Regions from separate parts of the Bacillus tuaregi genome, predicted to be linked through region 3. Evidence: predicted binding sites of a transcription regulator. Region 3 holds the regulator's gene; each other region holds the start of a gene.

The links. Region 3 encodes CtsR, which represses protease genes until heat stress. Its sites were predicted from a motif close to ATGGTCAATAAAGGTCAAACA; they were not measured.
Region 1: a site for CtsR is predicted at 2,191-2,211, ahead of clpB (ATP-dependent chaperone ClpB). Genes of this name have one in related genera too.
Region 2: a site for CtsR is predicted at 1,384-1,404, ahead of BQ5321_RS16450 (ATP-dependent Clp protease ATP-binding subunit). Genes of this name have one in related genera too.
Region 4: a site for CtsR is predicted at 825-845, ahead of clpP (ATP-dependent Clp endopeptidase proteolytic subunit ClpP). Genes of this name have one in related genera too.

The regions. Positions count from the first base shown of each region.
Region 1 is NZ_LT629731.1:1,065,108-1,068,649, forward strand. It holds gene BQ5321_RS07420 (carbamoyl phosphate synthase large subunit) at 1-835, shown strand, start outside; gene argF (ornithine carbamoyltransferase) at 832-1,797, shown strand; gene BQ5321_RS07430 (YjzC family protein) at 1,921-2,100, shown strand; gene clpB (ATP-dependent chaperone ClpB) at 2,267-3,542, shown strand, end outside.
Region 2 is NZ_LT629731.1:2,940,288-2,943,829, forward strand. It holds gene BQ5321_RS16440 (hypothetical protein) at 1-142, shown strand, start outside; gene BQ5321_RS16445 (YkvI family membrane protein) at 177-1,226, opposite strand; gene BQ5321_RS16450 (ATP-dependent Clp protease ATP-binding subunit) at 1,463-3,542, shown strand, end outside.
Region 3 is NZ_LT629731.1:4,363,623-4,367,164, forward strand. It holds gene clpC (ATP-dependent protease ATP-binding subunit ClpC) at 1-735, opposite strand, end outside; gene BQ5321_RS23490 (protein-arginine kinase McsB) at 749-1,819, opposite strand; gene BQ5321_RS23495 (protein-arginine kinase activator protein McsA) at 1,821-2,369, opposite strand; gene BQ5321_RS23500 (CtsR family transcriptional regulator) at 2,399-2,863, opposite strand; rRNA gene rrf (5S ribosomal RNA) at 3,150-3,265, opposite strand.
Region 4 is NZ_LT629731.1:751,911-755,452, reverse strand. It holds gene rpoN (RNA polymerase factor sigma-54) at 1-395, opposite strand, end outside; tRNA gene BQ5321_RS05805 (tRNA-Arg) at 584-655, shown strand; gene clpP (ATP-dependent Clp endopeptidase proteolytic subunit ClpP) at 933-1,538, shown strand; gene BQ5321_RS05795 (HPr family phosphocarrier protein) at 1,634-1,891, opposite strand; gene whiA (DNA-binding protein WhiA) at 2,071-3,012, opposite strand; gene BQ5321_RS05785 (gluconeogenesis factor YvcK family protein) at 3,047-3,542, opposite strand, start outside.

The sequences.
Region 1 (3,542 bases), 3.3 Mb from region 3:
CGGGAAGAATATATGTGTTCCAGCGATGATGGAGCATATTGAAAAAACCGGTGTCCATTCGGGTGACAGTTTGTCGATTTTACCGGCTCAGACATTATCAAAAAAAGTCAAAGCAAAAATGCGAGAATACGCTGGAAAAATCGTTCAAAAATTAGGCTACAAAGGTCTTATGAATATTCAATATATCGTTAACGGTGACCAGGTCTATCTCCTTGAAGTAAACCCAAGGGCAAGCCGAACGGTTCCAATCGTAAGTAAAGTTACAGGTGTTCCACTTGTGCAGCTTGCAACTAAGGTATTACTTGGGACATATACCCTCTCGTCAAAAGAGACAAAAGAATTTTCCGATGTTCCGTATGTTTGCGTAAAGTACCCCGTTTACTCTTATTACGCCTTAAATGGTCTGGATTCAAAGGTAAGCCCGGAAATGCGTTCAACGGGTGAAGGGATTTCGATTGCTTCTACTATAAATGAAGCATTGCGTAAAGCCTTCCATGTCTCTTTACAGAAAAAAAATGGAAATGTGATTGTTGTGAGTACATTAGAAAATTTAGAAAATATTACTAGTCTTGCTGAGCAATCGGGTGCTACAATTGTCTTAGATGAAAAGGCTGAAATAGTGCTAAAGGATGCTAATACGATTGCGTACTATAATCCAGGCGGTCTTGATAAAGACAAACTGCTCCGTTCCATCGCAACAAGAAATCGAGTCATTACGTTTACTGAAAAGGAAAGTCTACAGGCTTTCTTATCAGGCTTAACTATAAAGGATTTTACTGTTCATTCTATTGAGGAATGGCACAATATGATAAAAGAGGACGTGAGTGCAGTATGAAATCAGATCTATCCGTTTTAGAAAAGGACTTAAATTTAAAAGGTAAAGACTTTTTAGCATTAGCTGATTTTTCTTCCGATGAAATTATTGGACTATTAGAAAAAGCAAAAAAGATGAAAGAATTACACTTAGCAGGAGAAAGCTACACGCCTTTAAAGGGAAAAACGCTTGGAATGATTTTTGAGAAATCATCTACAAGGACTCGTGTTTCTTTTGAAGCAGGAATGTATCAATTAGGCGGAAATGCTTTATTTTTAAGCAGCAACGATTTACAAATCGGAAGAGGCGAGCCTATTTCTGATACTGCTCAGGTATTATCACAATATTTGGATGGTATTATGATTCGTACGTTTGAGCATGAAAAAGTAGAAGAGCTAGCAAAATATGCATCAATTCCAGTAATTAATGGATTAACTGATTTATTCCATCCTTGTCAGGTCCTTGCTGATTTATTAACGATTATGGAAATTAAAGACGAGCTGAAAGGCTTGAAAATGGCCTATATTGGTGATGGAAATAATATGGCACATTCCTTAATGATTGGGGCAGCTAAAGTTGGGATGGACTTCTCCATTGCATGCCCTGAAGGTTATAAACCGGATGAAAAAGTAGTAGAATTAGCAACACAATTTGCTAAGGAATCAGGAGCAAAAATCGTTGTGACAGAGGACCCTATTGAAGCAGTGCAAGACGCGGATGTAATTTATACGGATGTATGGACTAGCATGGGTCAAGAGGCTGAAAATGAAATCCGCTTAAAAGCCTTCGCGCCATTCTACCAAGTAAACGAAGAGCTTGTGAAGCATGCGAAGCAAGATTATATTTTCCTACATTGTTTACCTGCACACCGTGGTGAAGAGGTAACCGCAGGTGTCATCGATGGCAGTCAATCCGCCATTTTCCAAGAAGCTGGTAACAGACTCCACGCCCAAAAAGCTTTGCTTGTCGAGTTGCTTAAATAGGCTAAATATGATTTTCGTACCAGGCACTTCGCGTACCTTTATAAAGATGCCCTTATCTTTCCATCATGATTCTTTTTTAAAATAGCCATAATAAAAAGGATTCAAGGATAAGGAGGGAATGTAATGGGTCAAAGCCGACAGTTTCATCCAGGACAAAAGGCACCAAATAACGGCATTTATATAGAAATTGGTGAGACAGGTAGTACGGTGAATAATCCAAAGAAATTGAGGCTTAAAGCAGGAGACGCCTTTCCTGAAAATTCGAATCATAATCGTGTCTGGACTTACGCACGAAAACCATAATCAAAAAAGACCATCCGAATGGATGGTCTTTTTGTGGTTAGGGATATTGACATACTTTTAATTTGCCATAAAGAGGGGTATAATAAAGTAAAGGTCAAAAAAGGTCAAATGGAGGCAGAGAAGAATGGACATCAATCAAATGACTGAAAAGGTGCAAAAAGCGATGATGAACGCCCAATCACTCGCACTAAGAGAAGAGCATCAGGAAGTGGATGAGGTTCATTTATTCCTTGCATTGCTAGAGGATGAAGGTAATCTAATCCATTCTATCCTAGAAGGGTCAAATTTGGTGGTTGAAGACATTAAGCAGGATCTAGAGAAATTTCTGTTAAAAAGACCTCGTGTTTCAGGAAGCGGTGTGGAACAGGGGAAATTATATATCACAAACCAACTGCAACGAGTTTTAGTTGAAGCTGAAAAATATATGAAGCAATTTCATGATGACTTTCTTTCGGTAGAGCATATTATCATTGGGGCTGTTGCGCTGCCATCTGAAATCGGAAAATATTTAAAAGATAAAGGTATAGACTTAAAAACTTTGCTGATGACAATTAAGAACATAAGGGGGAATCAAAGAGTGACATCGCAAAATCCAGAGGGAACTTACGAGGCCTTGAAAAAGTATGGAAGAGATTTAGTCGAGGATGTGAAGAAAGGGAAGGTTGATCCCGTCATTGGCAGGGATAGTGAAATCCGTCATGTGATTAGAATTCTCTCACGAAAAACCAAAAATAATCCTGTTCTAATCGGAGAACCAGGAGTTGGTAAAACGGCAATTGTTGAAGGTCTTGCTCAGCGGATTGTTCGAAGGGATGTTCCAGAAGGCTTAAAGGACAAAACGATTTTCTCACTTGATATGAGTGCATTAATTGCTGGAGCAAAATTTCGCGGAGAGTTTGAAGAAAGATTAAAAGCAGTATTAAATGAAGTGAAAAAAAGTGAGGGAAGAATTCTTCTTTTTATTGATGAACTTCATACCATTGTAGGAGCAGGGAAATCAGAGGGGGCAATGGATGCCGGCAATATGTTAAAACCGATGCTAGCAAGAGGTGAGCTGCACTGCATCGGAGCAACCACATTGGATGAGTACCGAAAATATATTGAAAAGGATCCTGCATTGGAACGCCGCTTCCAACAGGTGCTTGTGGAAGAGCCAGATATTGAGGATACCATTTCCATTTTACGGGGACTGAAGGAGAGATTTGAGGTACATCATGGAGTGAATATTCATGACCGAGCCTTAGTAGCTGCAGCCACCCTATCAGATCGCTATATATCCGACCGCTTCTTGCCAGATAAAGCGATTGATTTAATTGATGAAGCCTGTGCCATGATTCGTACGGAAATTGATTCCATGCCATCTGAATTGGATGAGGTAACGAGAAAGGTCATGCAGCTGGAAATTGAAGAAGCGGCATTAGCTAAAGAAAGTGATGAGGCAA
Region 2 (3,542 bases), 1.4 Mb from region 3:
GGATGGAGAAATTGTGACTGCCCTCATAATTAATCAGAAGGAAGCAATTGTTAAGCTGACATTATTTACAACAGAGCAAGCAGACCACCGTGACGCTCTTCTGCAAATGGCCAAAACAATTAAAGCTAGTGCAAAAGAATAGCCACACCAAAAAATGAGGATGTTATAGAGCATCCTCATTTTTTGGTGTCCTCATGTTCAGGTTTCATCCATAATAAAATGATAAACAATAAGCTGACATAACCAAATAATGGATATAAATAAGATAGTAAACGGCTGTACTCTATGAGACTTAATAAATAGGCGACAATAAAAATCCCCGAGACAATGACCAGCTTAGGAAACGGTAAATAATGCATTAATTGTTTTTCTAATCCAAAAACATTCCCAATTACAGATGTAAATATTTCACCATATATGATTAGGACAAAAATCCAATGAAGCCCCGGAATTAGATTTTTCATAATAATGGCCATTGGAATTTCATAGGAAGAAAAATTCGGAAGCATAATCAATGTAAAGTGACTCGCAATAAGGATTGCGGTTAACGCTGCACCACCTAGGATTCCTCCCCATTTTATCGTTCGTTCATCCTTTACTTCATTAGCTACAGGGACTAGCACTGCTTGTGCCAGCGCTAGGTTTAAAGCTGTATATAAAAAGGGAGAAGCTACCGCTGACCAGCCATCCTTTACATATGGAATATATAATAATTGCTCCAAAAAGTTTGGCGTACGTAAAGAAAATACCATTAATATGAAACTAAATAAGATCATCAAAGGGACAACAAAGGTATTAACAGCAAACAAGCCTTTAATTCCTACTATCATGACTATAATGGATAAGCCAATCGTTATCACGACGCCAAGCCATTTGGGTAAACCAAGCTGTTCATCAAAAACCGCACCCGCACCTGAGAGCATCACGGCCGTTACCCCTAACAGCATAAGTAATAGTAATAAATTAATAACCTTTGCTAACGTTTTTCCAAACAAATATTCATTAAATTCTTCATAGGACACCGCGTTAATTCGAGCAGAAATGATCATTAACTTAGAACCTAAAAAGATGAGAATATAACCTGACATTAACATTCCGATAAAGCCTATAAAACCAAATCTAGAGAAAAACTCAACAATTTCTCTTCCTGTTGCAAAGCCGGCTCCTACCACTGTTCCTACATAAACAGCGGCAATCTGGACAGCGGCTCCCCAATTTGTTTTCAAATGTCTCCCTCCCTTCCTTCACTATATGATGAAACGGACAAACTATGACGAGCATTTTAAAAAACGCAAACAGAGGCGATAGTCTTGTTAGGATGAATCCTTCCCGCGTTATGACAAGCAAATAGACAAAAAACTACATTTTTGTGCAAACCTCTTGAAAGTCAAAAAAGGTCAGAGTATAATCAAATTACAAAAGGTCAAATATAGTCAAAGTCAAATTTGAAAGGAGAATGTTTATGCTTTGTCAAAATTGTCACGAGCGGATGGCTAATATCAATATGAGACTTGTCTGGAACGGGAAGGAAAAGCAATTGCATCTCTGTCAGACCTGCTATGAAGCGCAAAAACAAAAGTTAACGGCCTTCGGACCTATCAATGGATTTAACGGATTTAATGACATGCCAATAGAAGAACTATTCCAAAATCTAAAACAGAATTCAGTTCAAAATGATCAAGCCTTCCATGCTAATCACAGTCATCATCATTCAGGCGGCTTTCTTGACCAATTTGGTCGTCATTTAAATCAAATGGCGAAGGCCGGGTTAATTGACCCTGTAATTGGACGTGATGAAGAAATTGCCCGAGTGATTGAAATCTTAAATCGTCGCAATAAAAATAACCCAGTACTCATTGGCGAGCCAGGAGTAGGTAAAACAGCTATTGCTGAGGGTCTTGCCTTAAAGATTGAAGCTGGCATTGTTCCTGCTAAATTAAAGAACAAACAGGTCTATCTATTAGACGTGGCTTCATTAGTAGCTAATACTGGTATTCGTGGTCAATTTGAAGAAAGAATGAAGCAATTAATTAGCGAACTACAAAAACGGAAAAACATTATTTTATTTATTGATGAAATTCATTTACTTGTAGGAGCAGGTTCTGCAGAAGGCTCAATGGATGCTGGAAATATTTTAAAACCAGCTTTAGCACGTGGAGAGCTGCAGGTAGTTGGCGCAACCACCCTTAAAGAATATCGTCAAATTGAAAAAGATGCTGCGCTTGAACGCAGATTTCAGCCTGTTCAAGTTGCTGAACCAAGCTTAGAAGCAGCATTAAAAATTCTCACTGGCCTACAGTCTAAATATGAAGCTTTTCATCATGTAACCTATACAAAGGAAGCACTTCATGCTTGTGTTAACCTATCACATCGCTATATACAGGATCGGTTCCTACCAGATAAAGCGATTGACCTCCTAGACGAAGCAGGCTCAAAAATGAATCTGACTTCAAGCTACGCATCAACAGAGGAGATTGAAAAACGGCTAAAGGAAATTGTTCAAGAAAAAGAGGCTGTATTGAAAGCAGAGGAATATGAAAAAGCTGCCAAGCTTCGTGAGGAAGAAAAACAATTGGAGTTAGCTTTAAACACATCAGGAGAACAAGAGCGCCCAATTGTAGATGTACAGCATATACAAGAAATTATCGAAAAGAAAACAGGAATCCCCATTGGGAAATTACATGCTGATGAGCAGATTAGAATGAAGGAATTTCAGAAAAACTTAGCATCTAAGGTTATTGGTCAAGAGGAAGCAGTTGATAAGGTATCAAAAGCCATCAGACGCAGCCGGGCAGGGCTAAAATCAAAGCACCGTCCAATTGGCTCTTTCCTATTTGTTGGCCCGACTGGTGTCGGTAAAACCGAACTGTCTAAAACATTGGCGGAGGAATTGTTTGGAACAAAGGACGCGATGATTAGACTTGATATGAGCGAATACATGGAAAAACACAGTGTTGCCAAAATTATCGGTTCTCCTCCTGGCTATGTGGGTCATGAGGAAGCAGGACAGCTCACTGAAAAGGTGCGCCGTAATCCTTACTGTATTATTCTGTTAGACGAAATTGAAAAGGCACATCCTGATGTACTTCATATGTTCCTCCAAATTCTTGAAGATGGCCGTTTAACAGACAGCCAAGGTAGAACTGTCAGCTTCAAGGAATCTGTCATTATTATGACAAGTAATGCCGGTGTCGGTGACAGAAGAATTGAGGTCGGCTTCGAAAAGAATAGTATCGAAAAAGAGTCCAATATCCTGCATTCACTTGGAAACTATTTCAAACCAGAATTTTTAAACCGTTTTGACAGTATCATTGAATTCAAATCATTGGAAAAAGTACATCTTCTAAAAATTATTGAGCTGATGCTTGCCGAATTAAATGAAACCTTAAAGGAACAGCAATATACCTTAACCGTAACAAGGGAAGTAAAAGAGAAACTTGTTGAACTTGGCTATAATAAGACCTTTGGTGCTCGACCTTTAAGACGTGTCATTCAAGAAAAGTTAGAAGATAATATTGCTGACTATATCTTTGAAAACGGTC
Region 3 (3,542 bases):
ACCCATATCAAGAGTCATAACTCGCTTGTTACGCAGGATTTCAGGCACTTCATTATTAACGATTTGCTGGGCAAGCCCTTCCGCAATAGCGGTTTTACCGACTCCCGGTTCACCGATTAAAACAGGGTTATTTTTTGTTCTTCTGCTTAACACTTCAATTACACGTTGAATTTCTTTGCTTCTACCAATCACTGGGTCCAAGCTTCCTTCACGGGCAATAACGGTAAGGTCGCGCGCTAAGCTGTCTAGAGTAGGTGTATTAGCACTGGCTGCAGAACCACCCTGGTGTGAGCCGGATTCGTTGCTTCCAAGTAGTTGTAGGACCTGCTGACGAGCTTTATTTAAGCTTACGCCTAAATTGTTCAGCACTCGCGCTGCAACGCCTTCACCTTCACGAATAAGTCCTAAGAGGATATGCTCTGTTCCAACATAGGAATGACCCAGCTTTCGTGCTTCATCCATGGATAGCTCTGTTACTTTTTTTGCACGTGGTGTGTAATGAATGGACCCGGCTGCATCCTGGCCTCTGCCAATCAAATCCTCAACTTCCTTCTGGATTTTCTCTGAGCTTAATCCTAATGCATACAAGGCCTTTGCTGCTATTCCCTCGCCCTCACGGACAAGCCCTAATAAAATATGCTCTGTTCCAATATTATTATGACCTAATCGAATCGCTTCTTCCTGGGCTAAAGCCAGCACCTTTTGCGCTCTTTCTGTAAATCGTCCAAACATCATGTCCACTTCCTCCCTACTCTTGTTTTTCTAAATTTAGTCTTTCTCTTATGAGAGTAGCCCGACGAATATCCCGTTCATTAGGTCTTAATGGACCACCGGCATATTGCTGTAAAAATCCAGGCTGGGTTAATATCATCAATTCATTTAAAATATTCTGGGAAATATTTTTAATATAACCCATATCAATACCAAGTCTTACATCTGATAAGCATCTGGCTGCTTCCTTCGTTTCAATAATCCTGCTATTTGCTAACACTCCAAAGGAACGGTAGACCCTATCTTCTAATTGTATATTTGAAGTCTTTGATAATGCTTCACGGGCTGAACGCTCCTGTGAAACTATCTGACTGACAACACTCTTTAAGTCTTCTACGATATCCTCTTCAGATTTACCTAATGTAATCTGATTGGAAACCTGAAAGATGTTACCTAATGCTTCGCTGCCCTCACCATAAATTCCTCTAACAACTAATCCTAATTGGTTAATAGCCGGAATAATCCGGTTCATTTGCTGTGTGAGAACAAGGCCTGGAAGGTGCATCATAACAGATGCGCGAAGTCCGGTTCCGACGTTCGTAGGACAGCTTGTTAAATATCCAACTGTCTCATCAAATGCGTAAGTTACAGAATCCTCAATCCAGTCATCGATTTCATTCGCCATTGCTAATGCCTCTTGCAGCTGTAGTCCCGGAAATAAGCATTGAATTCTGATATGATCTTCTTCATTAATCATAACACTAATTTCTTCATTTTCCGAAAGTAAGCATGCTCCATGATTTGAGTCTTCAGCAAGATTTGGACTGATTAAATGTTTTTCTACTAATACTCTCTTTTGGAGAGGCTGCAGTTCCTCCATAATGAGTAAATCCATCTCTCCTGCCTTTGTAAATGGGAGACTCTGCATTCTATTTTTTATTATTTGAATGACTTCTAGCGCTTCCTCATTTGAATAAAGCAGTGGAAAGCGATATTGGTCAATATTTCGCGCTAACCGTACTCTTGAGCTTAGGACAATATCGGAGTCAGGGCCTTCAGCGCTCATCCAAGAGCATACGGCTTGATTCAAAAAACGCTCCAGCGACAAGTTATTCCCCTCCCCTAGCAGTTTCATCTAATTTTCGATCCAATGAGCGGATTTCATCTCGAATAATGGCGGCCTTTTCAAATTCTTCGTTTGCAATTAAATCCTGCAGCTGTAGCTTTAACTCACCAATATTTTTCATAATATGCATGGTACCGCCAATTCTTTTAGGAATTTTACCATTGTGAGAAGAGTTTCCACTATGAAGCCTTTTATAAATTGGCTTTAATTGATTTTTAAACGTAGTGTAACAATTTGAACAGCCGAATCGACCAGTTTTTACGAATTGGGGAAATGTCATTTTACAATGCTCACACTGTAAAATCTCCTGTTTTTCAAACGGATTATCTTGTGCCTTTTTGATTTTTGGCTCTATATTAAACAAACCCGCCAATATATTATTAATCGAGAACCCCGATGGATTTGCAAGCATAAACATTTCGCCTTTTTCGGAAGCACACTTTTCGCAAAGGTGAAATTCCTCTTTTTGACCATTCACTATTTTTGTAAAATGAAGTGTTGCCGGTCGCTGATTACATTCCTGACATACCATGGTATCCACCTCTTTACGATCCTAATCATTTATTTATATTTTAATGTCTGAAGCATTGCTTTCAACATTCTTGCTCGAAGTTCGTCACGGTGAGGGAGATCAATATATAAAACAGATCGATCAATTACACTAAGCATTATTCTAGCTTCCCTGTCCGTAATAATCCCTTCATCAACAATTCGAAATATAACATCTTCCGCACTGCTTTGAGTTACTCGGGCATGAATAAGGTTCATCAATTGATCAATTAAATCCGCGTGATCATATGATTGAACCTTCATAATTCGAATATAACCTCCGCCACCGCGCTTACTTTCAACAACATAGCCTTTTTCGATTGTAAATCGTGTATTTATTACATAATTAATTTGTGAAGGAACGCATTGGAATTTATCGGCTATTTCATTGCGCTTGATCTCTACTAAATCTTTCTCACTCATCTCTAAGACTTGTTTTAAGTAGTTTTCAATAATATCCGAGATGTTTCTCACCAAGCTTCCTCCTTTCTGACTTTGACTATATTTGACTTTTATTATACATGATTTGCGCTGCTTCTGGCAAATAATCAGACTTTAGTAATTTTCCCATATTTACTTCTTCTCAAACCCGATGTGAGGTGAATTTATTATGATTGAGGCAGTTCGTTATATGTATATGTTAAATGATGATAAAAGAACCAAAAAAACCGCATACAATCGATTGCATGCAGTGTTTTATATGATTTTGACTTTTCATTTAGATAAAACACAAAAAAAAGAGTACCCATTCGGATACCCTCTTGCTTGGCGACGTCCTACTCTCACAGGGGCAAAGCCCCAACTACCATCGGCGCTGAGAAGCTTAACTTCCGTGTTCGGGATGGGAACGGGTGTGACCTTCTCGCTATCGTCACCAAACTATTTGGTTTGAGGACTTGTTCCCTCAAAACTAGATAATGCTGAAGAAAAAGGACGAGTAATCAACATTGTTGAATCGAGCTGCGGCGCCTAGGAGCTCGAGGTCTTAAGCCATGCTGTCAAGAAGGTTAAAGAACAACCTTCTCGACAGCCCGACTTAAGCTTGTCGCTCCTGGCAAGGCGCCTCCGCATCTAAATTTGGTTAAGTCCTCGACCGATTAGTATTTGTCAGCTCCACGTGTCACCACGCTTCCACCCCAAACCTATCAACCTGATC
Region 4 (3,542 bases), 3.6 Mb from region 3:
ACTTCATCTAGAGCGATATGTAAGTAACCGTTTTCATCTAGGCTGTTAATTAAAAAAAGAATCGTCTTTTTTAGACTTTCATTGTAGGATCGTAAATCTAATTGGGCTAATAAATAGTCCGCTAAGGTGGTTTCATTTTTTGCCATTTGCTCGAGCCAATTGTGTTTATCCTCACGTAAGGACTTTTTTACCTTTTTAACAGAATCATATCGAGGGTCTACGGATTGAATGCTCCCAGGTTCGATTTGCAGAAGCGGGTTTTCGATTGCCTTATTTTCGAGAAATTCCATTAATTCCTGGGTGGAATACTGCAACAAGGCAATCGCCTGGGTTAATTCCTGAGTCATGGATAATTTCATCGTTTGCTGCTGCCATAATCCTGCCTTCATACTCATGAACATCACCTCTTGTTAATTTTACAATATGAACCTTTTTTCGTGAATGAAAATATGATTATTTAAAAATACTACTATAATTATTGTTTTATGCTAGAAATTGACAGAGAAATAATAAAAAAGAAACTTGCAAAGAAAAATGTCTTATCATATAATGAAAAGGCGTTGTTAAATGACGCTTTTATTTTGCCCTCGTGGTGCAACGGATAGCACGTAAGATTCCGGTTCTTAAAATGGGGGTTCGATTCCCTCCGAGGGCGTACTAAAAACAAAAACACCTATCCCTTTGGATAGGTGTTTTTTTGTGCACTTAAGCATGAAACTCGTTTAAGACCACTGATGCTTGGTTATGATGAAAGAGGAAACATACGGGTCAACATCACAACAAAAATATTGTCGAATAATTCTTTGATTCAGATTCAGGTCTATTATTTGACCTTGTTTGACCATCAGTGTATGATTAAATTACAAACAGCTATAGGATATACGCTTTCTATCGCTGCGGAACCTATAGTAATGAGAAGGAGGATATAAAAAATGAATTTAATCCCAACAGTTATTGAACAAACAAACCGCGGGGAACGAGCATATGATATTTATTCCCGACTGTTAAAAGACCGTATTATTATGCTAGGAAGCGGAATTGATGATAACGTAGCAAACTCGATTGTTGCACAATTACTTTTCCTTGAAGCAGAAAATCCTGAGAAGGATATATCCATTTATATTAACAGCCCTGGTGGAAGCATCACAGCTGGAATGGCGATCTATGATACTATGCAGTTCATTAAACCGGATGTACAAACCATTTGTATTGGTATGGCTGCCTCAATGGGTGCCTTCCTACTAACTGCTGGTGCACCTGGAAAGCGCTATGCTCTTCCAAATGCAGAAGTCATGATTCACCAGCCACTTGGCGGTGCACAGGGTCAGGCAACTGAAATTGAAATTGCTGCTAAGCGTATCCTTTTCCTACGCGAAAAATTAAATACGATTCTTTCAGAGCGCACAGGTCAGCCGCTTGAAGTCATTTCTCGCGATACTGATCGTGACAACTTCATGACAGCAGAAAGAGCAAAGGAATATGGCCTAATTGACCATATTATTTCACGCAGCAATGCTGTTGAAAAGAATGATAAATAATTAAAGTGCTGAGCGCTTTAATGACTAAAAAAACTCGCATGCATTGAAAAATGCTGCGAGTTTTTCTTTTTATATGATTCAATTGAATAACAGCATTAATCTTCCTGCTCAATATACTTTGACAGTTCTTCAATCGCTTCGTTCTCATCACTTCCCTCTGCACTCAATAGCACCGTGCTTCCTGAACCAAGAGCAAGGCTCATAAGCCCCATAATACTTTTTGCATTTACCTTTTTACCGTCTTTTTCTAAATAAACATTTGATAAAAATCGATTAGCTTCTTGTACAAACAAAGCAGCAGGACGAGCTTGCAAACCTGTTTTCAATTTCACTTCAACCTGTTTTTCTACCATCTCACATAATCCTCCTAATAAAGTATCATTATATCTCTTTATCATTAATGGGTTTTGACCCTAATTGTAACCAGCTGTCACGATACAAAGCTATACGATTTCCGATTTTCCTTCATTGCTGTGGACCTTGCTCTCGTAACTATACTATTTTATTATACACTTCTTTTGTTTAGAGTATTTTAAATCGTTTGACCTTTTCGTAATTTTTCTGCGATTTCATCAATTTTTCGAAGCCGGTGATTGATGCCCGATTTGCTAATGGTGCCGCCGGAAACCATTTCACCTAGTTCCTTTAGGGTCACATCCTGATAATGAACACGAAGCTCGGCGATTTCGCGCAATTTTTCCGGCAAAATCTCGAGACCGACAGATTCTTGAATATATTTAATATTCTCCACCTGACGAATGGCCGCTCCAATCGTTTTATTTAAATTAGCGGTTTCACAGTTCACTAACCGATTGACTGAATTTCGCATATCCCGAACAATCCGAACATCCTCAAACCGAAGGAGGGCATTGTTGGCCCCAATAATAATGAGAAAATCAGTTATTTTCTCTGCTTCCTTTAGGTACGTGATAAAGCCCTTCTTACGCTCCAGTGTCTTGCTATTTAAATCAAAAGAGTTCATGAGTTCACATAGTGAATCGTTGTGCTCTTTGTAGAGTGAAGCGATTTCAAGATGATAGGAGGAAGTCTCCGGGTTATTGACAGAGCCTCCTGCTAAAAACGCTCCACGTAAATAGGAACGCTTACAGCACTTTTTCTTAATTAGCTCTGGTGAAATATCAGTTTGAAATTCAAAGCCTTCCCCAACTATTTTTAAGTCCTCTAAAATACTGCGCGTATTTTCTACCATTCTAACAATATACACGTTATTTTTCTTTAAGCGCATTTTTTTTCGAACTAATAGCTCCACGCTAACGGTATAGTATTTCTTTATTAGCGTGTAAATTCTTCTAGCAATCGCTGCATTCTCGGTTTGAATATCCACTGCTAGCTTTCGATTTGTAAAAGAGAGGGAGCCATTCATTTGAATGAGGGCTGATAGTTCGGCCTTTCCACAACAATCCTTTACCTCTAAATTTGTCAGTTCCTTTTTTGTCTCTGAAGCGAAAGACATTGCTGCACCTCCCATTGACAAGCTCTATCTATTATTACGCATTATGACGCTTGTTGGTTTCATCTATTAAGAACGAATATAAAATTTTTGCTACTTCATTTGTATCATGGCGAATCACACCATTTTCCAGACTCACGATTTCACCATAGATTACCTCAAGTCCTAAATCATAGAGATTGCTCACATCAAAATGAACGGGCTTGGCAGCCTCTTCACTATAGCGCTTTTGAATCGCCTCTGGTATATCCTCACTGTTAACCAGAATCGTATCGATGAATGGTTCATTCAGATGATCATAGACAGCCTGCACATGATCACTTGCTGAGTAGTCATGTGTCTCTCCTGCCTGGGTCATTAAATTACAGATATAGACCTTCTTTGCCTTCGCCCGGCAAACCTCATCACCGATTTGCGGAACAAGAAGATTCGGCAGAATACTTGTATAAAGACTGCCCGGTCCGATAATAATTAAATCTGCGGATTGAATCGCCTGAAGGGCTTCTGGAAGCGGTTTAATATTTTCCGGAGTT